Regions from separate parts of the Streptomyces sp. WAC03905 genome, predicted to be linked through region 2. Evidence: riboswitches for the same ligand, from Rfam matches in the RefSeq annotation. Region 2 holds a riboswitch; the other holds the start of a gene.
What was found. A riboswitch is a leader RNA that binds a small molecule or an ion and turns the genes downstream of it on or off. The one in region 2 is predicted to bind S-adenosylmethionine.
Positions count from the first base shown of each region.

Region 1 (4,408 bases), 1.3 Mb from region 2:
TCCGGCGCGGTCCGCGGATCCGGCCTCTGCCCGGCGGGCCGGCTCGGCGGAGCCCGACTCTCTTCCCGGACCCGCGCCTCAATCGCCGGCGGGGCTGGATGGTCGATCCGCGTCGGCCTGGTCGGTGCGGGGTGCCGCAGCGGTGGGCTTAGCGCGTGCGGGCCGGTGCCCGGGCGCTGCCCGGACCCGCGCCTCAAACGCCGGCGGGGCTGGATCGTCGATCCGGATCGGCCTGGTCGGTACGGGGTGCCACGGCGGGGTGTCTCCTCGGCTCGGCGCGTGCGGGCCATCGCGGTGGTGCCCGGGGGTCGCGCGCTCGTCCTGCGGGGACACCCCGCCCCGTCCCCCCTCCCCTCACGCCACCGGCGGGGTGGGGACACGCAGGAGGGTCCCCGCAGGACGAGGCGCAACCCCCGGGTACCGCCGCGAACCGCCCGCACGCGCCGAGCCGAGGAGACCCTCGTGCGGGGCACCACCCCACACCGAGACCCCGCCGAGCCCCGCGCCGGGACGGCCCGAACTGCACACCGCCGAGCCGCCCGCAGGGCAGGAGCATCGAGACCCCGCCCAACCAGCCCCGCCGGCGTTTGAGGCGCGGGTCCGGGCAGCGCCCGGAACACCGGCCCGCACCGCCGAGCCACGCGCAGCGCAGCCCCCGCCCAACCAGCCCCGCCGGCGATTGAGGCGCGGGTCCGGGCAGCGCCCGGAACACCGGCCCGCACTGCCGAGCCGACCGCAGGGCGCACCGCGGGTCCGGGCAGCGCCCGGGGCGCCGGCCCGCGCCGCCGAGCCGACCGCAGGGCGCACCGCGTCAGACGGCCGGGACGCAGCGGCCCTCCTCCGTGCGGTACTGCCACTTCGCACCGTCCGTGACGAGCTCGCGGACCGCGCCGAGGAAGCGGTCCACGTGTTCGTCCGGGGTGCCGGCGCCGAAGCTGACGCGGATGGCGTTCAGGGAGCGCTCGCCCGGGGCGGCCTCGGGGGCCCCGCACTCGCCCTGGGCCTGCGGCTCGCTGCCCAGCAGGGTCCGCACCAGCGGGTGCGCGCAGAACAGGCCGTCCCGTACGCCGATCCCGTACTCGGCGGAGAGCGCCGCCGCGAAGTGCGAGCTGTTCCAGCCGTCCACGACGAAGGAGATGACGCCGACCCGCGGGGCGTCGTCGCCGAAGAGGGAGAGGACCTTGACCTGCGGGACCGCGGCGAGGCCCTCCCGGACCCGGGTCACGAGCCGCTGCTCGCGCGCCACCAGGTCCTCGAAGCCCGCTTCGGTCAGGGCCCGGCAGGCCGAGGCGATGGAGTAGACGCCGATGACGTTCGGGGAGCCGGCCTCGTGGCGGGCGGCCGTGGTGTGCCACTCGACGTCGACGCCGCCGTCCTCGCGGCGGGAGACCTTGCGGGAGGCGCCGCCGCCCGCGAGGTACGGGTCGGCCTCCTGGAGCCAGTCGGCGCGGCCGGCGAGCACGCCCGAGCCGAAGGGCGCGTACAGCTTGTGCCCGGAGAAGGCCACCCAGTCGACGTCGAGGTCCCGCACGGAGACGGGGTGGTGCGGGGCGAGCTGGGCGGCGTCGAGCACGATGCGCGCGCCGTGGGCGTGCGCGGCGGCGGCGAGTTCCTTCACCGGCCACAGCTCACCGGTGACGTTGGACGCCCCGGTGACGCACACCAGCGCCGGGCCGTGGCCTTCTTCGAGGGATGCAGTGCGGTCGGCGAGCGCCCGCTCCAGGACGGCGACGGCCTCGGCCGGGGTACGCGGCGCGTCGAGGTAGCTGACCTGCGCGTTCGTCCACGGCAGCAGCGAGGCGTGGTGCTCGGTCTCGAAGACGAAGACCTGGCAGCCGGCCGGGAGGGCCGCGGCGAGCAGGTTGAGGGAGTCGGTGGTGGAGCGGGTGAAGACGACCTGGTCGGAGGGCCGGCAGTCGAGGAACTCGGCGACGGTGACGCGGCTCTGCTCGAACAGGTCGGTGGACAGCTGCGAGAGGTATCCGGCGCCGCGGTGGACGCTGCCGTAGTACGGGGCGTAGGCGGCCACGTCGTCCCAGACGCGCTGGAGCGCGGGGGCGCTGGCCGCGTAGTCGAGGGCGGCGTAGGTGACCTCGCCGCCGGTGACGAGCGGGACGGTGACGTCGCGGCCGAGGACGGCGAGCGGCTCGGCACGGTCGGGGTCCTGGGCGGCGGCGACGGGGGCGGCGGTTGCGGCAGCGGCGTTCAGGGATGCGGACATGGCGGTTTCTCCCGGCAGGCAGGGCGGAATGGCTTCGGTGTGCCCGTACGCGGGTACGGCGGTGCGGCCGTCCGGGGTACGGGAGGGGCCTCGGACCGGCGGTCGGGGCACGCGGAAGCGCGTACGCGGAAGTGACCTGGTCCGAGGGGGAAGTCGGGGCGGCAGTCGCCCTATCGCATTCGCTTGCTCACGGAAAACGCTCCTCGAGAGACCAGGACCCCTGGTGTCGAGGGATCCGCGCTTGCCGTAGGCCTTGCTGCCTACGACCTGGTCATCACCCGGGGCACCCCGCCACGGAAGGAGGGTTGCCGGACAGCAAGCCGGGGCCTCAACGCTGTCACTCGTGACCTGGTCTGCATCCTGCCACAAGATCCGCCGTGCACAAGACCCCGGTCCGCATGGCGGACCGGGGTCTGGCGGGAAACGGGTGCCGGTCAGGCGTTGCTGGCCGCCACCCATCGCTCCAGGGCGGCCCGGGCGGCTCCCGAGTCGATGGACTCGGCCGCGCGGGTGATGCCGGCGGTGATCTGCTCCTCCAGGCCGCCCGTGCCCGGGTCGAGGGCGACGAGGGCGGCCGCCGAGTTCAGGAGCACGGCGTCGCGCACGGGCCCGGTCTCGCCGGCCAGCAGGCGGCGGGCCACGTCGGCGTTGTACGAGGGGTCCCCGCCGGCCAGGGCGGACACGTCGACCAGCGAGATGCCCACGTCACGCGGGTCGAAGGACTGCTCGGCGACCTTGCCGTCGCGGACCCACCACACGCGCGAGGTGGCCGTCGTGGTCAGTTCGTCGAGGCCGTCGTCCCCGCGGAAGACCAGCGCGGAGGAGCCGCGCTCGGCGAGCACGCCCGCCACGATGGGGGCCATCCGCGGGTCGGCGACGCCCGTGGCCTGGGCGCGGACGCGGGCCGGGTTGGTGAGCGGGCCGAGGATGTTGAAGGTGGTCCGGATGCCCAGTTCACGGCGGGCTCCCGCGACGTGCCGCAGGGAGGGGTGGAACTTCACGGCGAAGCAGAAGGTGATGCCCGCCTCCTCCGCGACCTCGACGACGCGCGCGGTGCTCAGGTCGAGGTTGACGCCGAGCTTCTCCAGGACGTCCGAGGAGCCGCTGGCGGAGGACGCGGCCCGGTTGCCGTGCTTGACGACCTTGGCCCCGGTACCGGCCACGACGACGGCGGACATGGTGGAGATGTTGACCGTCTTGGCTCCGTCGCCGCCGGTGCCGACGATGTCGACGGTGCGGCCGGGAACCTCGATGAGGTTGGCGTGCCCGTACATGGCCCGTACCAGGCCGTTGATCTCCGCGACCGTCTCCCCCTTGGCGCGCAGCGCGACCACGAAGCCGGCGATCTGGGCGTCGGTGGCCTCCCCGCGCATGATCCGGTCCATGGCCCAGGCGGTGTCGTCGGCGCTGAGGTCCCGGCCGGTCAGCAGGGCGTCGAGGACGCCCGGCCAGCCACGGGCCGCCACGCTGTCGCCGCCTGCCGGGGTCGCAACGTTCATGGTCCGCTCCTGCTGTTGATGGGGGTTCCACGTCGAATGGGTCGGAGATCAGCCTATCCAGCCCCGGTTACGGCAAAGAGCCCCGTCCAGACACTGGACGGGGCTCTCGCCGTGGCGACACCAGGACTGACCGAAATCAGTCCCTCATGCTGTGGTGCGGGGGATCAGTGGTGACCGTGGCCGGACTGGATCTCCTTGTACTCCTCCACCGTGGGCTTCGGAATCTGGTTGCCCTCGGCGTAGAAGCCCTTGCTCAGCTTCGCGCGGAGCTTCTCGGTCGCCTTCACCTTGCGCTCGACACCGTTCTCGTCGACCGTCGGGCCGATCTCGATCGGCTTGTACTGCTCGTGCGCGGTGAGGGTGTGCAGCTTGCCCTGCGGGAGCGGCTCGTGGACCTCGACGAACTCACCGTGCGGCAGACGCTTGATGATGCCGGTCTCGCGACCGTGCAGCACCTTGTCGTGGTCCCGGCGCTGGAGGCCGAGGCAGATCCGCTTGGTGACGATGAAGGCGAGGACCGGGACGACGAAGAAGCCGATCCGGACGAACCACGTGATCGAGTTGATCGACAGGTGGAAGTACTGGGCGAACATGTCGTTGCCGCCGCCGATGAGGAGCACGATGTACTCCGCGATCCAGGCGACACCGAAGGCCGTGCGGGTCGGGACGTTGCGCGGGCGGTCCAGGA
Region 1 is NZ_JBXYDZ010000003.1:5,621,803-5,626,210, reverse strand. It holds gene AC2RP6_RS27915 (aminotransferase class V-fold PLP-dependent enzyme) at 812-2,221, opposite strand; SAM riboswitch class IV at 2,454-2,570, opposite strand; gene trpD (anthranilate phosphoribosyltransferase) at 2,656-3,720, opposite strand; gene qcrB (cytochrome bc1 complex cytochrome b subunit) at 3,885-4,408, opposite strand, start outside.
Region 1: it holds a riboswitch for S-adenosylmethionine, as region 2 does, so the genes downstream of both, AC2RP6_RS27915 (aminotransferase class V-fold PLP-dependent enzyme) here and thrC (threonine synthase) in region 2, are expected to answer to the same signal.

Region 2 (4,408 bases):
CGCCCCGGCCATCCCCCGCACCAGCTGCTCCCGGACGTCGCCCGGGAGCATGTCCAGGAACTCCCGCGACGCCCACGGCGTGTGCGTGAAGTGCGCGATCCGCAGGTCCGGACGCAGTTCCCGCAGCCGGCCCGGGACCAGCGCCAGGTGGTAGTCCTGCACCAGGACGCGGGCCCCCTGCTCCGCCTCCTCGGCGAGGGCGCGTGCGAAGGCCTCGTTGTACGCCGCGTACGAGGCCCACCGGCGCCGGAACTCCGCGTCGAAGACCGGCTCGCGCGGCACGTCGTAGAGGTGGTGGTGGGTGAACCACAGCACCGAGTTCGCGATGCCGTTGTACGCGTCGTCGTACATCGTGGGATCGATGTCCAGCATCCGGACGCCCGGTTCGGAGACGTCCCTGCGGACCGCCTCCCGGTCCGCGTCCGACAGCGCCGCGCAGATCCACAGGGCCCCCGGCTGCTCCGCGAGGGCCGCCGAGAGTCCGGACACGAGACCGCCCCCGCCGCGCCGGGCACTGAGGGTGCCGTCGTCGGAGAGGGTGTAGGAGAGCGGGCCGCGGTTCGCCGCGACGAGTACCTGAGAAGCCATGCGCCGAACCTAGCCCGGCCCGCGCTCGCTCAAACGTATGGACACGTCACGCGGCACGTCACGCGACGTGCCGCCGGCCGTACTCCTGGACGCCCAGCATCGGCGGCCGCTCCTCGGTGTCCACCGGGTGGGTGCGGGGCACGAAGCCCTCCGGCCCCCGCTCGAACTGGGTCAGCTCCGGCCGTACGAGGTGCCCGCGCGAGAGCCGTACCTGGGCCGTCCGGTAGATCGCCGCGGCCATCCGGCCCAGCGCCTGACCGTCCTGGTGGCGGTGCAGCCGGACGCCCACGTCCACCTGGGCCAGCGCGTCCAGACCGACGGTGTGCAGGGCGTCGACCAGCAGGCCCAGCTCGACGCCGTAGCCGACCGGGAAGGGCAGCCGCTCCAGCAGGGAGCGCCGTACGGCGTACTCGCCGCCCAGCGGCTGGACGAAGCCGGCCAGCTGCGGCCAGTGCAGGTTCAGCAGCGGGCGGGCGACCAGCTCGGTCACCCGGCCGCCCTGGCCCGGGGCGTCGCCGAGCGGGCGCTCGTACATCGCCTTGACGAACTGCACCTCGGGATCGGTCAGGAGGGGGCCGACGATGCCGGAGACGAAGGCGGCGGAGAAGTCCCGCAGGTCCGCGTCGACGAAGCAGACGACGTCCCCGTCGGTGACCAGCAGCGAGCGCCACAGCACCTCGCCCTTGCCGGGCAGCGCCGGGATCCGCGGCAGGATCTCGTCCCGGTGCACCACCCGTGCGCCGGCCTTCGCCGCGACCTCGGCGGTCCGGTCGGCCGAACCCGAGTCGATCACGACCAGCTCGTCCACGAGGGGGACCGGCAGTCCCTCGATCAGCTCACGCCGGATCACCTCGACGATCGCGCCGACCGTCGCCTCCTCGTCCAGCGCGGGCAGCACCACGCTGACCGTGGTCCCGGCCGCCCGTTTGAGGTCGAGCAGCTGGTCGAGCGGTCGGTCGGCGGCGGACCAGGAGCGGTCTGCCAGCCAGCGCTCCACCTCTTCCAGCACCCTCAGCACTCCCTGCGTGTCGGCGTTATGGGCCTTTATGTGATCCATCTCGCGGTTCGGACGGCTGTCTCAACCGCCCGGCCCTTCGGTTACAGTCTTGAACAACGCGAAGGACCACCGCATGCCGGGGGTCCCCCGCGTACAAACGCACCGGCGCGCCACAGAGCGCGTGTGCCGGTGCCATACCGCTCATCCAGAGGGGCAGAGGGACACGGCCCGTTGAAGCCCCGGCAACCCTCCAGTCGGTTCTCGCGATCGCGCAGCAGCGCTCGTCGACGAGGTCCCCGGCTAGGGAAGGTGCCAATTCCGTCTCATGGCGAAATGCGCCATGGGGAAGATGAGGAGAAAGGGCCTCGCCATCATGGCTGCACAGACTGTCGCCACCTCTGTCGATCTCGGACCTGCCAACGGCCTTTCCTGTCGTGAGTGCGGTACCCGCTTCGAACTCGGTCCCATCTTCGCGTGCGTCGAGTGCTTCGGACCGCTGGAAGTCGCCTACGAGCTCCCCACCGGTGACCCCGAAGCCCTGCGGGCGGCGATCGAGGCCGGCCCCGACAACATCTGGCGTTACGCGCCGCTGCTGCCCGTCCCCGCCGACGTGGCCTCGAAGCCCAGCCTGAACCCCGGCTTCACCAAGCTCGTCGACGCGCGGAACCTGGCCAAGGAGCTGGGCGTCACCGGCAAGCTGTACGTCAAGGACGACTCCGGCAACCCGACGCACTCCTTCAAGGACCGCGTCGTGGCGATCGCCGTCGAGGCCGCCCGCGCCTTCGGCTTCACCACCCTGTCCTGTTCCTCCACCGGCAACCTGGCCGGCGCCGTCGGCGCCGCGGCCGCCCGGGCCGGCTTCCGCTCCTGCGTGTTCATCCCGCACGACCTGGAGCAGGGCAAGGTCGTCATGGCCGGGGTGTACGGCGGCGACCTGGTCGGCATCGAAGGCAACTACGACGACGTCAACCGCTTCTGCTCCGAGCTGCATCGGCGACCCGCTGGGCGAGGGCTGGGGCTTCGTCAACGTCAACCTGCGCCCGTACTACGGCGAGGGCTCCAAGACCCTGGCCTACGAGATCTGCGAGCAGCTCGGCTGGCAGCTGCCCGACCAGCTCGTCATCCCCATCGCGTCCGGCTCGCAGCTGACGAAGATCGACAAGGGTCTGCAGGAGCTGATCAAGCTCGGCCTCGTCGAGGACAAGCCGTACAAGATCTTCGGAGCCCAGGCCGAGGGCTGCTCCCCGGTGTCGACCGCCTTCAAGGCCGGTCACGACGTGGTCCGCCCGCAGAAGCCCAACACCATCGCCAAGTCGCTCGCGATCGGCAACCCGGCGGACGGCCCGTACGTCCTGGACATCGCGCGCCGCACCGGCGGCTTCGTCGAGGACGTCAACGACGAGCAGGTCGTCGAGGCCATCAAGATCCTCGCGCAGACCGAGGGCATCTTCGCCGAGACCGCGGGCGGCGTGACCGTCGGCGTGACGAAGAAGCTCATCGAGAACGGGCAGCTCGACCCGGCGCTGACCACCGTCGTCCTCAACACCGGTGACGGCCTCAAGACCCTGGAGGCGGTGGCCGCGGACAGCGGGCAGACCGCCACCATCCGCCCCAGCCTGGACGCGTTCCGCGCCGCCGGCCTGGCCTGACCACCCTCCACGCACTACCGGAAAGGCAGTAGCGCCATGAGCGTCAACGTCCGCATCCCCACCATCCTGCGCACCTACACCGGCGGTCAGGCCGAGGTCCCGGCCGAGGGCGCGACCCTCGCCGAGGTCATCGCGTCCCTGGAGCAGAACCACCCGGGCATCGCCGCGCGGGTCCTGGACGACCAGGGCAAGCTCCGCCGCTTCGTGAACGTCTACGTCAACGACGACGACGTGCGCTTCGAGGGCGGGCTGGAGGCGGTGACGCCGGACGGCGCCGGCGTCTCGATCATTCCTGCCGTCGCGGGCGGCTGCTGATCCGGGGCTGAGTCCCGGCCAAGAAACCGAAATTACCCCCTCCGCTAAAAGCGGAGGGGGTAATTCTGCTTGATTGGGCACGGTAGAGTTGGGGAAGTCCCCTCCGCTGGACTTGCCCGCTGCATATGAACGGGTCGCGTGAGGGTCGACATCGGGTCAATGTGCAGGTGCGGTATGGGGCTTTGGCGAGATATGTCTGGCCCGAGTTGCCCTGGAAGATGCCAAATTTTCACTCTATTTCAATGTTTCTCGGTGTCCAGATTTCTCGTCGGATTGACCTGTTGCAGACAGCACTCGCGCAGATACATTCAGCCTCGGTCGAAGCGTTCCGACGCAAGTTCTGACCCGGTAACGCGAAGTGCGTTCCCGCGCAAGGGCCAGTAATAGGGGAGTTAGGCATGGCTCAGGGCACCGTCAAGTGGTTCAACGCGGAGAAGGGCTACGGCTTCATCGCGGTCGACGGTGGTGCGGATGTGTTCGTCCACTACAGCGCCATCCAGATGGACGGGTACCGCACCCTTGAAGAGGGTCAGCGGGTCGAGTTCGAGATCTCGCAGGGCCAGAAGGGTCCGCAGGCGGACATGGTCAAGCTCGCGCTCGGCTAGTCCCGGAGCCTCGACCACCGACGCTCGGTCTTCCGTCGAAGACCCGGAAGATCCACGAGGGGCCCACATCCCGGTCACGGGATGTGGGCCCCTCGCGTGTCGCCCGCCGCGCGCCCGCCCCGTCCTCGAAGCCGCTTGCACTCTCGGGGGTCGAGTGCTAATCATTGGCGTTAGCACTCTACGAGTGAGAGTGCTACTGAAACGAGGACCGGGTCGGTGAGGCCCGCAGGGTCCGGTGGGAAGGAACCGCCGGG
Region 2 is NZ_JBXYDZ010000003.1:4,306,344-4,310,751, forward strand. It holds gene AC2RP6_RS22070 (alpha,alpha-trehalose-phosphate synthase (UDP-forming)) at 1-588, opposite strand, end outside; gene AC2RP6_RS22075 (glucosyl-3-phosphoglycerate synthase) at 647-1,597, opposite strand; SAM riboswitch class I at 1,784-1,941, shown strand; partial or broken gene thrC (threonine synthase) at 1,935-3,234, shown strand; gene AC2RP6_RS22085 (MoaD/ThiS family protein) at 3,271-3,549, shown strand; gene AC2RP6_RS22090 (cold-shock protein) at 3,948-4,154, shown strand.